4 regions of the Janthinobacterium sp. BCJ23 genome follow, and region 4 is predicted to be linked to each of the others. Evidence: predicted binding sites of a transcription regulator. Region 4 holds the regulator's gene; each other region holds the start of a gene.
What was found. Region 4 encodes FNR, which switches genes on or off when oxygen is low (the NO sensors DNR and NnrR bind a similar motif). Its sites were predicted from a motif close to TTGATNNNNATCAA; they were not measured.
Positions count from the first base shown of each region.

Region 1: the regulator FNR is predicted to act here: its motif matches at 1,299-1,312, upstream of AC54AG_RS16840 (FliM/FliN family flagellar motor switch protein).
Region 2: the regulator FNR is predicted to act here: its motif matches at 1,866-1,879, upstream of paaA (1,2-phenylacetyl-CoA epoxidase subunit PaaA).
Region 3: the regulator FNR is predicted to act here: its motif matches at 1,675-1,688, upstream of ubiU (ubiquinone anaerobic biosynthesis protein UbiU).

Region 1 is NZ_JCAQAW010000004.1:565,710-569,103, reverse strand. Features, by position in the region: gene AC54AG_RS16845 (FliM/FliN family flagellar motor switch protein) at 1-252, opposite strand, end outside; gene AC54AG_RS16840 (FliM/FliN family flagellar motor switch protein) at 254-1,132, opposite strand; gene fliE (flagellar hook-basal body complex protein FliE) at 1,685-2,023, shown strand; gene fliF (flagellar basal-body MS-ring/collar protein FliF) at 2,084-3,394, shown strand, end outside.
Region 2 is NZ_JCAQAW010000001.1:965,924-969,317, reverse strand. Features, by position in the region: gene AC54AG_RS04355 (M14 family metallopeptidase) at 1-260, opposite strand, end outside; gene AC54AG_RS04350 (hypothetical protein) at 402-656, shown strand; gene paaX (phenylacetic acid degradation operon negative regulatory protein PaaX) at 767-1,696, opposite strand; gene paaA (1,2-phenylacetyl-CoA epoxidase subunit PaaA) at 1,964-2,953, shown strand; gene paaB (1,2-phenylacetyl-CoA epoxidase subunit PaaB) at 2,982-3,266, shown strand; gene paaC (1,2-phenylacetyl-CoA epoxidase subunit PaaC) at 3,281-3,394, shown strand, end outside.
Region 3 is NZ_JCAQAW010000004.1:257,655-261,048, reverse strand. Features, by position in the region: gene ubiV (ubiquinone anaerobic biosynthesis protein UbiV) at 1-564, opposite strand, end outside; gene ubiU (ubiquinone anaerobic biosynthesis protein UbiU) at 574-1,611, opposite strand; gene AC54AG_RS15375 (hypothetical protein) at 1,774-2,190, shown strand; gene AC54AG_RS15370 (ribonucleoside triphosphate reductase) at 2,309-3,394, shown strand, end outside.
Region 4 is NZ_JCAQAW010000005.1:373,569-376,962, reverse strand. Features, by position in the region: gene ccoG (cytochrome c oxidase accessory protein CcoG) at 1-350, shown strand, start outside; gene AC54AG_RS18645 (FixH family protein) at 405-929, shown strand; gene fnr (fumarate/nitrate reduction transcriptional regulator Fnr) at 933-1,691, opposite strand; gene AC54AG_RS18635 (response regulator) at 1,931-3,394, shown strand, end outside.

The DNA of each region.
Region 1 (3,394 bases), on a different contig from region 4:
CACCAGCGGTTCGCCGGCCAGCATGTCGAGTTCGATCACGCTTTCCGGGCCGATGGCCATCAACTCTTCCAGCGAGATGCGGGCCGAGCCCACTTCCAGGGTCAGGGTGACGGGAATCTTGCGCATCATTTGCGGAATGTCGCGGCGCGCGCGGGTGCTGGCCACGTCGGAGACGTCGCCCTGGTCGATGATCATGTCATCGCCCAGGTCTTCCAGCAGGGTTTCGCTCTGGTTGGTATCGGTGATATTCATATTATTCGACATCTTCAAATGAGGTTAAACAGAGCTTGCCCTTGTGTTCGGAAACAGCCGCTGTAAATAAACGGGAGTCGTCAAGCATGACGTCGGTACGGCTCAGGCTGACTGGAATCACGTCGCCCACGCGCAGGTCGAACAAGGCGCCCAGCTGCACCTGCTTGCTGACGAGCCGGCCTTCCAGGGTCACTTGCAGGCGCGAAGCGAGCGGGCGTACGCTGCCGCGCAAGGCTTTCTTCGCTTGCGCGCGCTCGGGCAGCAGGCCGCGCAGCACGTCGGCCATCAGGCGCTTGTCCAGCGAGAACCAGAACTGGCCGCTCTGACCCGCCTCGACGTCGCTGAGCGCCACGGTGACGATCCAGCTGCCGCGTGCCGGATGCACGCCGGACTGCACAGCGACCTCGGCAGTGGTGTCGATGTCGCTGCTCTTGCCCAGGGTTTGCAGGTTCTTGTGGATGCGGGTGAACAAACTGTGGACCAACTGTTGTCCCAGCACCACAGCGAGGCGCTCTTCCGTTGCCGTCACGCGCACTTGCGCCGGATCGGGCAGCGCGCCCTTGGCGCCGGCACTACCGTAGCGATAGTTCAGCACGCTCAACAGTATCTGCCGTTCGAGCGCAAAGCCCGGCTGGCCGGCCGGCGTGGAAAAACTCAGCCAGCGGTTCACGCTGTCTTCGTTCTCCACGCGCGACAAGGTCACGGCGTCGATCTGGAAATTGCCCCAGTAGCGACGGCTCATCGGCTGGCGCAGGGCCACGGCCAGGTCGTCGCGCAGCTGTGCGCCGAATACATGCAGCAAATGGACAGGACGTCCAAGCAGACAGGAATCGAGGACTTGATGGCGCACAGTTTGATCTGTCTTGGTAATGATTGTCATGTAGTGGTCATGTCGGTATTGCGGTGGCAGAACAAATTATACGGATCGCCCGAAATTAAATACAGCATCATCTTGGCCTTGCCGACAGGTCTGCAAGCAAACGATTGCGCATCGTATCGCATGCTCGATGGCTACGGTGCTGAACAATACATGAAAAAGCCAAATATTGCCATGTATCAATATTCCTTGAGGCAATCCTCTCTTTACTTTATAGTTGCCCCGAGGTAAGCTTATAGCGAGAAAATAGTGATTTGCAGTGCGCCATTCCGCTTACCTGATTCCGGTTTTTATGGCAGTTTTCAGCTCCTCTTATTGCCACCAGAAGAAACTTTTATCAGATAATCATTAGTTGTCATGGCCATGTAAATCATGTCGGCGCAGGTCTGCCGGGTTTGTTTGAATCTGCTGAGCGGATGGTGTGGCAACTGATAAAACTGATGGGCCCAATTGAAATCGGGCCGGGCAAGATGGCATTCGATGTAATGCCTGCCGGAATGGCAAACCAGTAATTTCTGATTGATACGTCACCGCATATTGAAAGTAGAGGGCAAGATGAGCAACGAACTCGCAGGTCTGATCAAGGCCGATCTGGCAGCACTGAGCAATGACGCGCGCGCCCTGGGCGCCAGCATCGCTCCCGCCGCCCAGTTCGGCGCACCGGAACAATCCGGCTTCTCGTTTGCGCAAAGCATGAAAGACGCCATCGGCAAGGTCAACGGCGACGACCGCCTGGCCGCGCAGAAAATGAGCGACGTCGACAGCGGCAAGAGCGACGACATGGTCGGCGCCATGCTGGCCAGCCAGGAAGCGAGCCTGTCCTTCTCCATGTTGATGCAAGTGCGCAACAAGGTCATGGGCGCTGTCGACGAACTCATCAAACTGCCTCTGTAATCTTCACGTCCTGATCCACGCCCAGCCTCCCAGCGAAAGTTACCCCAAGTGATTACCACCATGAAGTCCGCATTTGCGCGCTGGCGCCCTGGCGCCCAGCCCGCCATCCCGCCCGCCCTGCTGAAAAACCTGGTTCCCATCGTCGTGCTGGCCATCGGCATCACCGCCATGGTGACCATGTACGCGTGGCGCGACCAGGCCAACTACAAGCCGGTGTTTGGCGCGCGCGAAAAAGTGGCCGTGACGGACATGATGGCCACCCTGGACGCCGAGCACATCCCCTACCGCCTGCATCCGGACAGCGGCCAGGTGCTGGTGCCCGACGCCATGCTGGGCAAGGTGCGCATGCTGCTCGCCTCGAAAGGTGTGACGGCGCAGCTGCCGGCCGGCCTGGAGCTGATGGACAAGAATGACCCGCTGGGCGTGTCGCAGTTCGTGCAGGACGTGCGCTTCCGCCGCGGCCTGGAAGGCGAGCTGGCGCAAAGCATCATGACGATGGACGCGATCGCTTCGGCGCGCGTCCATCTATCGATCGCCAAGTCGACATCGTTCGTCGCCAGCGATGGCGACAAATCGTCGGCCTCCGTCGTCGTGGCGCTGAAACCGGGCCGCACCCTGGCGCCGGAACAGATCGCCGCCGTCATCAACATGGTGGCCGGCAGCGTCGCCAGCCTGGCGCCTACGCGCGTGAGCCTGGTCGACCAGGGCGGCAACCTGCTGTCCTCGCACGTCGACCTGACGGACGGCTTCGACGCTTCGGCCGCCGGCAATGAAGGCGCGAAACGCTTCCAGGATGAGATCCGCCGCAACGTCACGGGCTTGCTGGGTCCCGTCATCGGCGAAGACAACTTCAAGCTCAGCGTGACGGCCGCCGTGAACAACGACCGCGTCGATGAAACGCTGGAAAAATACGGCGAAGCCCCGAAAGTGACGAGCGAGGCGATGCGTGAAGAGCAGGAACGCAACCGCACCGTGGCCGGCATTCCCGGCAGCCTGTCGAACCGTCCGCCAGCGGCCGCCGTGCCGGCACCGGCCGACGCCGCCGGCGCCGCACCGGCCGATGGCGCACCGAAGCCGTCCGACGATGGCACGGCCCGCAAGAACGCCACCACGCGCCAGTACGCGTATGACCGCAGCATCACGCAGATCAAGCGCAGCCGTGGCCGCCTGGAAAAACTCAGCGTCGCCGTCGTCCTCAACAGCGCCGCCGCACCGAATCCGAAAACAGGCTGGACCCCTGCAGAACTGGGCAATATCGAAAAAATGCTGACCAGCGGCCTGGGCATCAACGCCCAGCGCGGTGACAGCCTGAGCCTGACGGCGCTGGCCTTCCCTGCCAAGCCGCCCGTGGCGCAATGGTGGGAAGAGCGC
Region 2 (3,394 bases), on a different contig from region 4:
GGCACGCGGAACCAGGTTTCGCGGTCGTAGCTGGCGACGGCCTGGTAATCTTTCCAGCCGTCCGGGTAGGCCGACTTGCCTGCGTTCATGAAGCGGATCGTGCACGCCTCGCCTTGCGCGCCTTGCAGGCGGAAGTAAAACCACTGCGTGATGTCGGCGTGGGAATCCTTGCGGATGTTCAGCTCGATGGATTGGGCATCGTCGGCGCGCAGCACCTCGATCGCGCCGGCGTCGAATTGCTGGCTGATTTTAATGGTCATGAGTGTTCCTGATAAAAACGTATGGGTTTTGCATCGTGTGCAATGGCGCGATGATACCTGTTTTGCGGTGGCCTTTGTGCTGGCGCAAGCGATGACGGACGTGCTTTGCTAACGTGGAAGCTCCAACACGGGGAGATCATCATGGATGACAACGGCAAACACATACGCGAACTGGAAAAGAAAGTCAGCGCCCTCAGCGACGCCCTGGCGCACCTGGGCAAGGGCACGACCTTGCAGGAATTGCTGCGCATCATACGTTTCCCCGGCTATACGACGCCGGCCGAATACACGTTCAACGTCGCCATCCTCGACACCATGCTGGTGCAGGCCAACGCGCTGGAAAAGCTGGGGCAGGATTTGCTGGCAGGGGCGAAGCAAGTGGCGGTAAAGCAGTGAGCAGGTAGTGACTTATTCCTGAACGCCTGAAAAATGTTCAGGGCAAGGCGCAGGGCCGCAGGCAGTACGAATGTACGCCCAGGCCCTGCAACGCCGCCATGGACGTTTTCTCAGGTGTTCAGTCCGCCAAATCGTTCGTAGAACCACGGCTCGACGTCCGGCGCCTGCGCATCCTCGCGCCGCAAGGTGGCTAGGATATGTTCCTCGGCCGCCGCATACGTGATACGGTACAGGTCGCGCGCCAGCACATACGCTTGCGTGCCGGGCCACGGTTCGGGCAGCAGTTCGACGGGCAGTTGCGGGTCGTGCAACTGCACGCGGCGGTAGGCGTGCGTCAGCAGCGAGCGGATGACGAACGCCTGCTCCGCGTCGAACACGGGTTCTTCCTGCAGCAGGGTCAGCAGCGGCTGGAAGCTGGCGATGAATTTTTCGTAGCCGGCCATCACTTCCGACAAGTCCCAGCAGTCGCCCACCATGTCGCGCAGGGGGCGCGTGCTCACGCCCGGCAATTCCGTGGTGTGGCAGACGTACAGCTTGCCCTGCACCTCGTTGCGCACGAGGATATCTTCGAGCGCTTCCGCATTGCTGGCGGGGTGGCCGAAGATGCCGGGAGAAATCAAACCATAGCCGGCCCACAATAATTCCTTGCGCAGCGCTCCCCGCTCGGCCGCGCCGATGCTGCCGGCCGGTCCGATCACCAGGGTCCAGCTGCCATCCCAATGCACGACCAGCGGCGCATAGATGCGGCGGTAGGCGCGTTCGAAGCGGGCCAGCGCCTCCGGGCGTATCGTATAGGCGCTGCGGCGGCCGTCGCGCTGCGAGCTGAGCCAGCCTTCCTGCGCCAGGCGGAACACGCTGGTGCGCAATAGCCGGTCATTGACGCCGAAAGGCGCCAGCAGTTCGATCAGGCTGCCCAGCCAGATGGCACCGCCGCGCGGCACGATGGCGTCGCCAAAGATGGTCATCACCAGGGACTTCGAGCGCGGTGGGTCGCTTTCCAGGAAATCGGCTATCCATGCCGTGCAGCGGGTGTTCTTCATGTGGTTCCGGTCTGGCCGTGTTGCGGTCGAATCAATAAAAGCAGCAGTTTACTTGGCTGCGCGGGTAGCGCGGCAATAATTTGCCGGAAGCGCTGGTGGCGCTCCATAGTGTTTTCTCATAAGCAATATCATACGCACAAAAAAGCTGCACAAGATACGAAATTTTAAAATGATTCATATCAAGTGTATGCAAATCGTTTTTTGTATCGTATTATCTGTTCATCGCACCGCGTTGCTGCGCAAAATCAAAGACATGGGAGACACATCATGTACGCACAAATGGTTGAAACCGGCCTCAAGAACGTCCGTTCCCTCGACGACATGGGTCAAGAAGAGCGCGCTTTTCAGGCGCGCATCGACGAAGGCATCAAGATCGAGGCCAAGGACTGGATGCCGGATGCCTACCGCAAGACCCTGATCCGCCAGATTTCGCAGCACGCGCACTCGGAAATCGTCGGCCAATTGCCCGAAGGTAACTGGGTCACGCGCGCCCCGACCCTGAAACGCAAGTCCATCTTGCTGGCGAAGATCCAGGACGAAGCGGGCCATGGCCTGTACCTGTACAGCGCTGCGGAAACGTTAGGCGTGTCGCGCGACGACTTGCTGGCCGCCTTGCACTCGGGCAAAGCCAAATATTCGAGCATCTTCAACTATCCTACCCTGTCGTGGGCCGACATGGGCGCCATCGGCTGGCTCGTCGACGGCTCGGCCATCATCAACCAGATTCCCCTGTGCCGCTGCTCATACGGTCCATATGCGCGAGCCATGATTCGCGTCTGCAAGGAAGAATCGTTCCATGCGCGCCAGGGCTACGACATCATGATGTCGCTGTGCAAGGGCACGCCCGAGCAGAAAGCCATGGCGCAGGATGCGCTGAACCGCTGGTGGTGGCCATCCTTGATGATGTTCGGCCCGTCCGACGCCGCCTCCGTCAACAGCGCCCAGTCGGCGCAATGGCGCATCAAGCTGTTCTCGAACGACGAACTGCGCCAGCGCATGGTCGACCAGACCGTGCCGCAAATCGAATACCTGGGCTTGACCGTGCCCGATCCCGACCTGAAGTTCAATGCGGAAACGGGCCACTATGAATTCGGCGAGATCGACTGGTCCGAGTTCAACAATGTCCTGAAGGGCAATGGCCCATGCAACCGCGAACGCCTGCAAACGCGCGTCAAAGCGTATGAAGACGGCGCATGGTTCCGCGATGCCTTGGTCGCGTATGCAGACAAGCAAGCTGCTAACAAAGCGGCAGCGTAATTACATAAGACAGATAGGGGATAGCAACATGAGCAAAGAATGGCCATTGTGGGAAGTTTTCATCCGCAGCCAGCACGGCCTGGCGCACAAGCATGTGGGCAGCCTGCACGCTTCCGACGCCACCATGGCGGTCAACCATGCGCGCGACGTCTACACGCGCCGCAATGAAGGCGTGAGCATCTGGGTGGTGCGTGCGGCCGATATCGTCGCCAGCAGCCCCGGCGACAAGGGCGCCCTGTTCGAGCCGTCGAACAGCAAGGTGTACCGCCATCCCACCTTCTTCCCGATGCCGGAAGAAGTCAAGAACCTGTGATGGGAGCGCCTGCAATGGATGACAAGGTCAACTACCTCTTGCGCCTGGGCGACAACGCCCTGATCCTCAGCCAGCAGCTGTCGCAGCTGTGCGGCAAGGGGCCGGCGCTGGAAGAAGACATGGCGCTG
Region 3 (3,394 bases), on a different contig from region 4:
GCAATCGTCCTTCGGCAGGTTGCGGTTGCGCGCCGTGAAGCAGCGCGCGGAAAACGCCAGCGGCATGCGGCCGTAGGCGAATACCTCCGTCTCCAGCCCTTCCGGTTTCTGGCGCTGCATCTCGGCCAGCGCCGTCTGTCCCATTTCCAGCGGCATCACCCAGCGCCGCGCCCCGAGGCGCGCCAGCAATTGCAGGCTGGGGCCATTGAACAGGTTCAGATGGGGACCGGCGACGAAGGGCGTGCCCTTTTCCATGCAGTGCACGGCGCCCATGTCGTTGGCCTCGACGCCGTAGCGGCCATTGCCCGTGATGCGGCGCAGGGTCGCCAGTTCAGCACCCGCCTCGATCAGCGCCTGCGTCGACAACACCACTTCCTTGCCGGCGGCGGCCAGCATGTCGGCGATATCGAGCCAGTCGGCCAGGCGCACCTCGTGCCGGCGCGAGCAGACGGTTTCGCCCAGGTACACGATATCGGCGGCCGTGGTGGCGATCTGCTGGTAAAACTCGAAAACGGTGGCGCGCGGCCAGTAGTAGAGCAAAGGGCCCAAAGAAAGCTTCAGCATGTTCATCCTTTATTTCCAAGATCTATGGTAGGCACCCAAGGTGTGCTGCTGGCCCTCGGCCAGCTTGTCCATGGACGCCATCCAGGCCGGCTTGACGGCGTAGCGCGCATTGCCTTCGCGGCAGGCGTCGATCGCTTCGCGCCACACGCGCGTCACCTGCGCCACGTAGGCGGGGCTGCGCTGGCGTCCTTCGATCTTCACGGCGCGCACGCCCATGGCGATCAGCTGCGGCAGCAGCGCCAGCGTGTTCAGGCTGGCCGGCTCCTCGATCGCGTAATACTCTTCGTCGTTGACTTCGAAACGTCCCTTGCACAGGGTCGGATAGCTGGCGTTTTCGCCTGGGGCATAGCGGTCGATCAGCACGCCGTTCAGGCGCGATTCGAGGCCGTTCGGTGTTTCCAGCCAGCGCACGGATTTCGCCGGCGAGCACACGCCGTGGGTGTTCGGCGCCTCGCCCGTCGCATACGACGACAGCGCGCAGCGCCCTTCGACCATCACGCACAGGCTGCCGAAGCCGAAGACCTCGATCTCGACTTCCGTCTTGGCGATCAGTTGCTCGACCTGCGCCATCGACAGCACGCGCGGCAGCACGGCGCGGGCGATGCCGAAGTGCTCATGGTAAAAATTGATCGCTTCGTAGTTGGTGGCCGAACCTTGCACGGACAGGTGCAAACGCAGCTGCGGGTGGTGCTCGCTTGCATACGCCATCAGGCCCGGATCGGCCACGATCATGGCGTCGATACCGGCCTGCGCGGCGCGGTCGATGGCGCTGCGCCAGACGGCCCAGTTGTGCGGCTGCGGATAGGTGTTCAGCGCCAGCAGCACCTTGCGTCCATATTGGTGGGCGTAGCGCACGCCCTCGGCGATGGCCTTCTCGTCGAAATTGAGGCCGGCGAAATTGCGCGCATTGGTGGCGTCGCGAAAACCCAGGTAGACGGTATCGGCGCCATTGTCGATGGCCGCTTTCAAGGCAGGCAGGCTGCCGGCGGGGCAGACCAGTTCCAGCGGTCCGGCCACGCGGGTGGCGGTGGTTGATTCAAGCATCATGGTGTTCACAGTCCTGTATCGGCTCAGGGTGCAGACTATAGCCCCGCCCATACCGCCCAGTCCTTGACGCAGGTGAAGGAATGCATGCATGGCTGGCGCGCGTTCAACTTGCTTGACCTGGCTGTAAAATGCCCCACTTTTCTCCCTCACCGATTCCCCGCCATGCCCCACAAACCGCTGCTGCTATTCCTGCTCACCCTATTCCTCACCGTGCTGCAAATACAGTGGGCTTCGCCCGCCGACGGCTATGTCGAAGAAACGCTCTCCGTGCTCTCGCCCGAGGCGCTGGGCGTCTGGGCCGGCGTGCTGCTGCTGTTCCTGCAAGCCGTCTTCGCCCGCCGCGCCATGCCCGTGCTGCGCCAGGCCGGCATCTGCACGGGCCTGCTGGCCGTCTACTGGCTGCTGGCGAACTACGTCACGTTCGACGCGCGCGTGGCCAGCTGGAGCACCTTCTCGGCACGGGAAATCTGGGCGCACGTGCTGCCCGCCTCCGTCGCCAGCATCGCCGTCTGCGGCGCCATGTACTTTGGCCTGAGCTGCTTCATCCCGCGCCTGGGCCGCGCAAAAAAAAGCCGCTGACGCGCTTTCTTCACCTGCATCAAGGATTCGTCACGCAACTGCACGCGCCCTTTGACGCCACTATATTTAGTGATTAATCTCCATAAAAACACCGCATGTTGTGTTTATTGGAGGTTTCATGACGACAAATGCAGTTTCCCCCACACGCGGCCAGGTCGACGTCGCCGCGTCCATCAATGAATACCTGGACCGGCGCGACTGGCGTGTCAACGCCAACGCCAACCAGGGCTACTCGCTGGGCGGCCTGATACTCAACGTGTCGGGCAAGGTCATCGCCAACTACTGGCTCGACCAGGTGTATCCGCCGGAAGTGGGCGCGGCGCACCGCGAAGCGGCGCTGCACATCCACGACCTCGACATGCTGGCCGGCTATTGCGCCGGCTGGTCGCTGCGCACCCTGCTGCACGAAGGCTTGAATGGCGTGCCGGGCAAGATCGAATCGGGCCCGCCGAAACACATGTCGAGCGCCATTGGCCAGATCGTCAACTTCCTCGGCACCCTGCAAAACGAGTGGGCCGGCGCGCAGGCGTTCAGCTCCTTCGACACCTACATGGCGCCCTACATCCGCAAGGACAGCCTGTGCTACGAAGACGTGCGCCAGTACATGCAGGAACTGATCTTCAACCTCAACGTGCCATCGCGCTGGGGCACGCAGACGCCGTTCACCAACCTCACCTTCGACTGGGTCTGCCCGGACGATTTGCGCGAGCAGATTCCCGTCATCGCCGGCCAGGAAATGGACTTCAGCTATGGCGAGCTGCAGACGGAAATGGACATGATCAACCGCGCCTATATCGAAATCATGATGGCGGGCGACGCCAAGGGCCGGGTCTTCACCTTCCCCATCCCCACCTACAACATCACCGAGGATTTCGACTGGCATAGCAACAACGCGGAGCGCCTGTTCGAGATGACGGCCCGCTATGGCCTGCCCTACTTCCAGAATTTCATCAATTCGGAACTCAAGCCGAACATGATACGTTCCATGTGCTGCCGCTTGCAGCTGGACTTGCGCGAACTGCTCAAACGGGGCAATGGCCTGTTTGGTTCCGCCGAGCAGACGGGTTCCCTGGGCGTGGTCACCATCAACTGCGCGCGCCTGGGCCACTTGTGGCGCGGCGACGAGCCAGCGCTGATGGCGGACCTGGACCGCCTGCTGGAACTGGGCAAGACCAGCCTGGAAATCAAGCGCCGCACCATCGAG
Region 4 (3,394 bases):
CGCTGGCCCTGCGCACGCCCCTGAAAATGGACGTGATCCGCGACCGCGGTTCGATGGGACGCGAAGTGGAAGACGGCATGATCGAAAACGTCTACCGCCTGCAGATCATGAACACGTCCGAGCAAAGCCAGCATTTCAAGATCAGCGCTTCCGGCTTGCCGGGCCTGACCTTGCTGACGCGCGAAGAAGTGACCTTGCAGCCGACGGAAACGCTGGGCTGGCCGATCCGCCTGCGCGTGCCGCACGGCGTGGGCGAGAAGGGCTCGAACAAGATTGCGATCGAATTGCAATCGCTGGACGACCCGTCGCTGCATGTGCGTGAAAGCGCGGTCTTCATCGTGCCGCGTTAATGCAGGAAGGCCGGTCCCCGCATGGGGGCTGGCCGTTTACACAGGAGAAATACCATGTCCGACAGTCTGAAACTGCAGCCTCCCGTTGCACCGTGGTACAAGCATCGCTGGCCATGGCTGCTGATGATCGGTCCCGGCCTGTCCGTGGTCGTCGGCAGCTTCATGGGCTATATCGCGTTTACGCAGCCCGACGCGCTGGTGGTGGGCGATTATTACAAGCAGGGCAAGGCGATCAACCAGGATTTGAAGCGCGACACGATCGCCAGCGACCTGGCCATGGATACGAGCCTGGCGTACGACGTGGCGTCAGCGCGCCTGACCGGTTCCGTGCACAGCTTCGGCAAGGCCTATCAGGGGCCGTTGCAGCTGCACCTGGCGCATGCGACTTTGCCGGAAAAGGATATCAAGCTGCTGGTGCAGCCCGATGCGGCCGGCAATTTCTCGGTCGCGCTGCCGATGCTCGAGCGCAGCCGCTGGCAGGTGCTGGTGGAAAACGACAAGCGCGAGTGGCGCCTGTCCGGCATCTGGACCTGGCCCGTGCAGCGCAGCATCGCGCTGCATGCGGATGAAGAGCTATAAGCCTTACTTGCAGACGTCGGTACCGGCTGTAATGGCTTTCAGCTTGGCAGGCTGCAGGATCTCGATCTCGCGGTTCGAGACGCGCAGCCAGCCTTCCTTCTTGAATTTCGACAATAAACGGCTGACGCTCTCGATGGTCAGGCCCAGGTAGTTGCCGATTTCCTCGCGCGACATGCGCAGCTGGAATTTGCTGCTCGAATAGCCGCGCGCCTCATAGCGCGACGCCAGGTTGACGATGAAGGCGGCAAAACGCTGCGTCGCCTGCATATTGCCCAGCAACAGCATCACGCTTTGCTCGCGCGTGATTTCCTGGCTCATCATGCGGTGGAAATGCCGCAGCAGGGTCGGCATATTGCCCAGCAATTGTTCCAGGCTGGAAAACGGGATTTCACACACTTCGCTGTCTTCCAGCGCCACCGCATTACAGTGGTGGCGGTCGGCGCTGATGGCGTCCATGCCCAGCAGTTCGCCGGCCATCTGGAAACCCGTCACCTGCTCTTCGCCGCCCGGATTGATCTGGTACGTCTTGAAGTGTCCCAGGCGGATCGCGTACAGGTTCTGGAACGAGTCGCCGATGCGGAACAGCGAGGCGCCGCGCACGATCTTGCGGCGGCGGCCGATGATCTGGTCCAGCCTGTCCATGTCGCCCATATCGAGGCCCATCGGCAGGCACAATTGATGCATGCTGCAGGTCGAGCATCGCGCACGCAACGCTTCCACGGTCACTGTGGGCAAGGTTGGAGTGAGTAGCGCTTCAGTCATGTCGGTACCTTTTAGAAAATGCAACAACAAGTTTACTGCATACAGGGTTGCCGTGTGCCAATTTCACGGCAATTTCGGCGAATAAACGACGTTCCGACTTTAATTATATGGCAACATCGTCAAAAGCCCATGCGGGGAGGGCCATTTGCGCGGCGCCGCTTGCCAACTTGATGTATTGATAGGAAAATTCCTAACAGCATTATCTGCCGCCTGTGCCGCCCGGTACTGAAAAGGAAATCATGAAGCCTCTCGGCATCAAAGCAAAAGTCGCGCTGGCCACCAGCCTGACCTCGATCGCCATGATCGCGCTGGTCACCATGATCCAGGTGCAGCATATGCGCGACGACTTCACGCGAGTACTGCTGAGCCAGCAGTCGTCCCTGATCAGCCGCACCGCTGCCGAGCTCGACGACAAGCTGGGCATGCTGCTGCAGATCGTCACCCTGACGGCCAGGCAGCAGCCGCCGGAACTGATGGCCCAGCCGGCCCAATTGCGCGAATACTATTCGCGCCGCTCGATGCTGGTGCTGTTCGACGACGTGCTGGTGCTCGATGCACATGGCGCCGTCGTGGCCGACATGCCGGAAGTGGCGGGGCGCGCCGGCATCAACGTTGCCGAGCGCGAGTATTTCCAGACCGTGCTGCGCACGCGCCAGCCCATGATCACCGAGCCGATGCTCGGCAAGTCGAGCGGCATGCCCATCGTGCAGATGGTGGCGCCCGTGCTGGCCGCCGATGGCCAGGTGGCCGGCGTGGTGATCGGCGTGCTGCGCCTGTACAAGGACAACCTGCTGGGGCGTCTGCGCTCGGAAAAGATCGGCAAGAGCGGCTATTACTTCATCCTCACGCGCGGCGCCGTGCCGCGCTACGTGCTGCACCCCGATACCAGCCGTTTGCTGCAGCCGCGCCAGCCGAGCGCCAACCTGACGACCACCCAGCTGCTGAAGGAAGATGGCGAAGGCAGCATGGTCAGCACCAACAGCCGCGGCATCACGGCCGTCAACAGCTTCAAGCGTTTGAAATCGGTGAACTGGCTGCTGGCTACCTCGCTGCCCGTCGCGGACGCCTTCGAACCGTTCGATGGCGTGCTGTACCGGCTGGTGCTGTGGAGCATCCTCGCTTCGCTACTGGCCGCATTTGTTCTGGGCTGGGTCACCGTGCGCCTGCTGTCGCCGCTGGTGCGCCTGCGCGACACCCTGCTGGCCCTGCGTACCAGCGGCAGCCGTTTCACCCCCGTGCCGGTGCAGCAGCGCGACGAGATCGGCGAACTGACGGAGGCGTTCAACGGCCTGATGAGCGAGCGCGACCGCCTGCAGCAGGAACTCGAATCGCGCGCGGCGGAACTGGAGCAGGAACGCGACCGGGCCGAGGCCGCCAACCGCGCGAAGAGCGATTTCGTGGCCAACATGAGCCATGAAATCCGCACGCCCCTCAATGCCGTGCTGGGCATGGTGTATTTGCTGGGCAATACCAAGCTCGATACGGAACAGCGCAAGTATCTGACCATGGTGCGCGTGGCGGGCCAGTCGCTGCTGGGCATCCTCAACGACGTGCTCGACTATTCGAAGATCGAGGCGAGGCGCATGGAACTGTCGCCCGTCGAATTCGACCTCGACGAAGTCATGAATACCCTGGCCACGACGATGACGATGAATGCGGGCGAAAAGGAGCTGGAACTGGCCATCGCCGTCGAGCCCGACGTG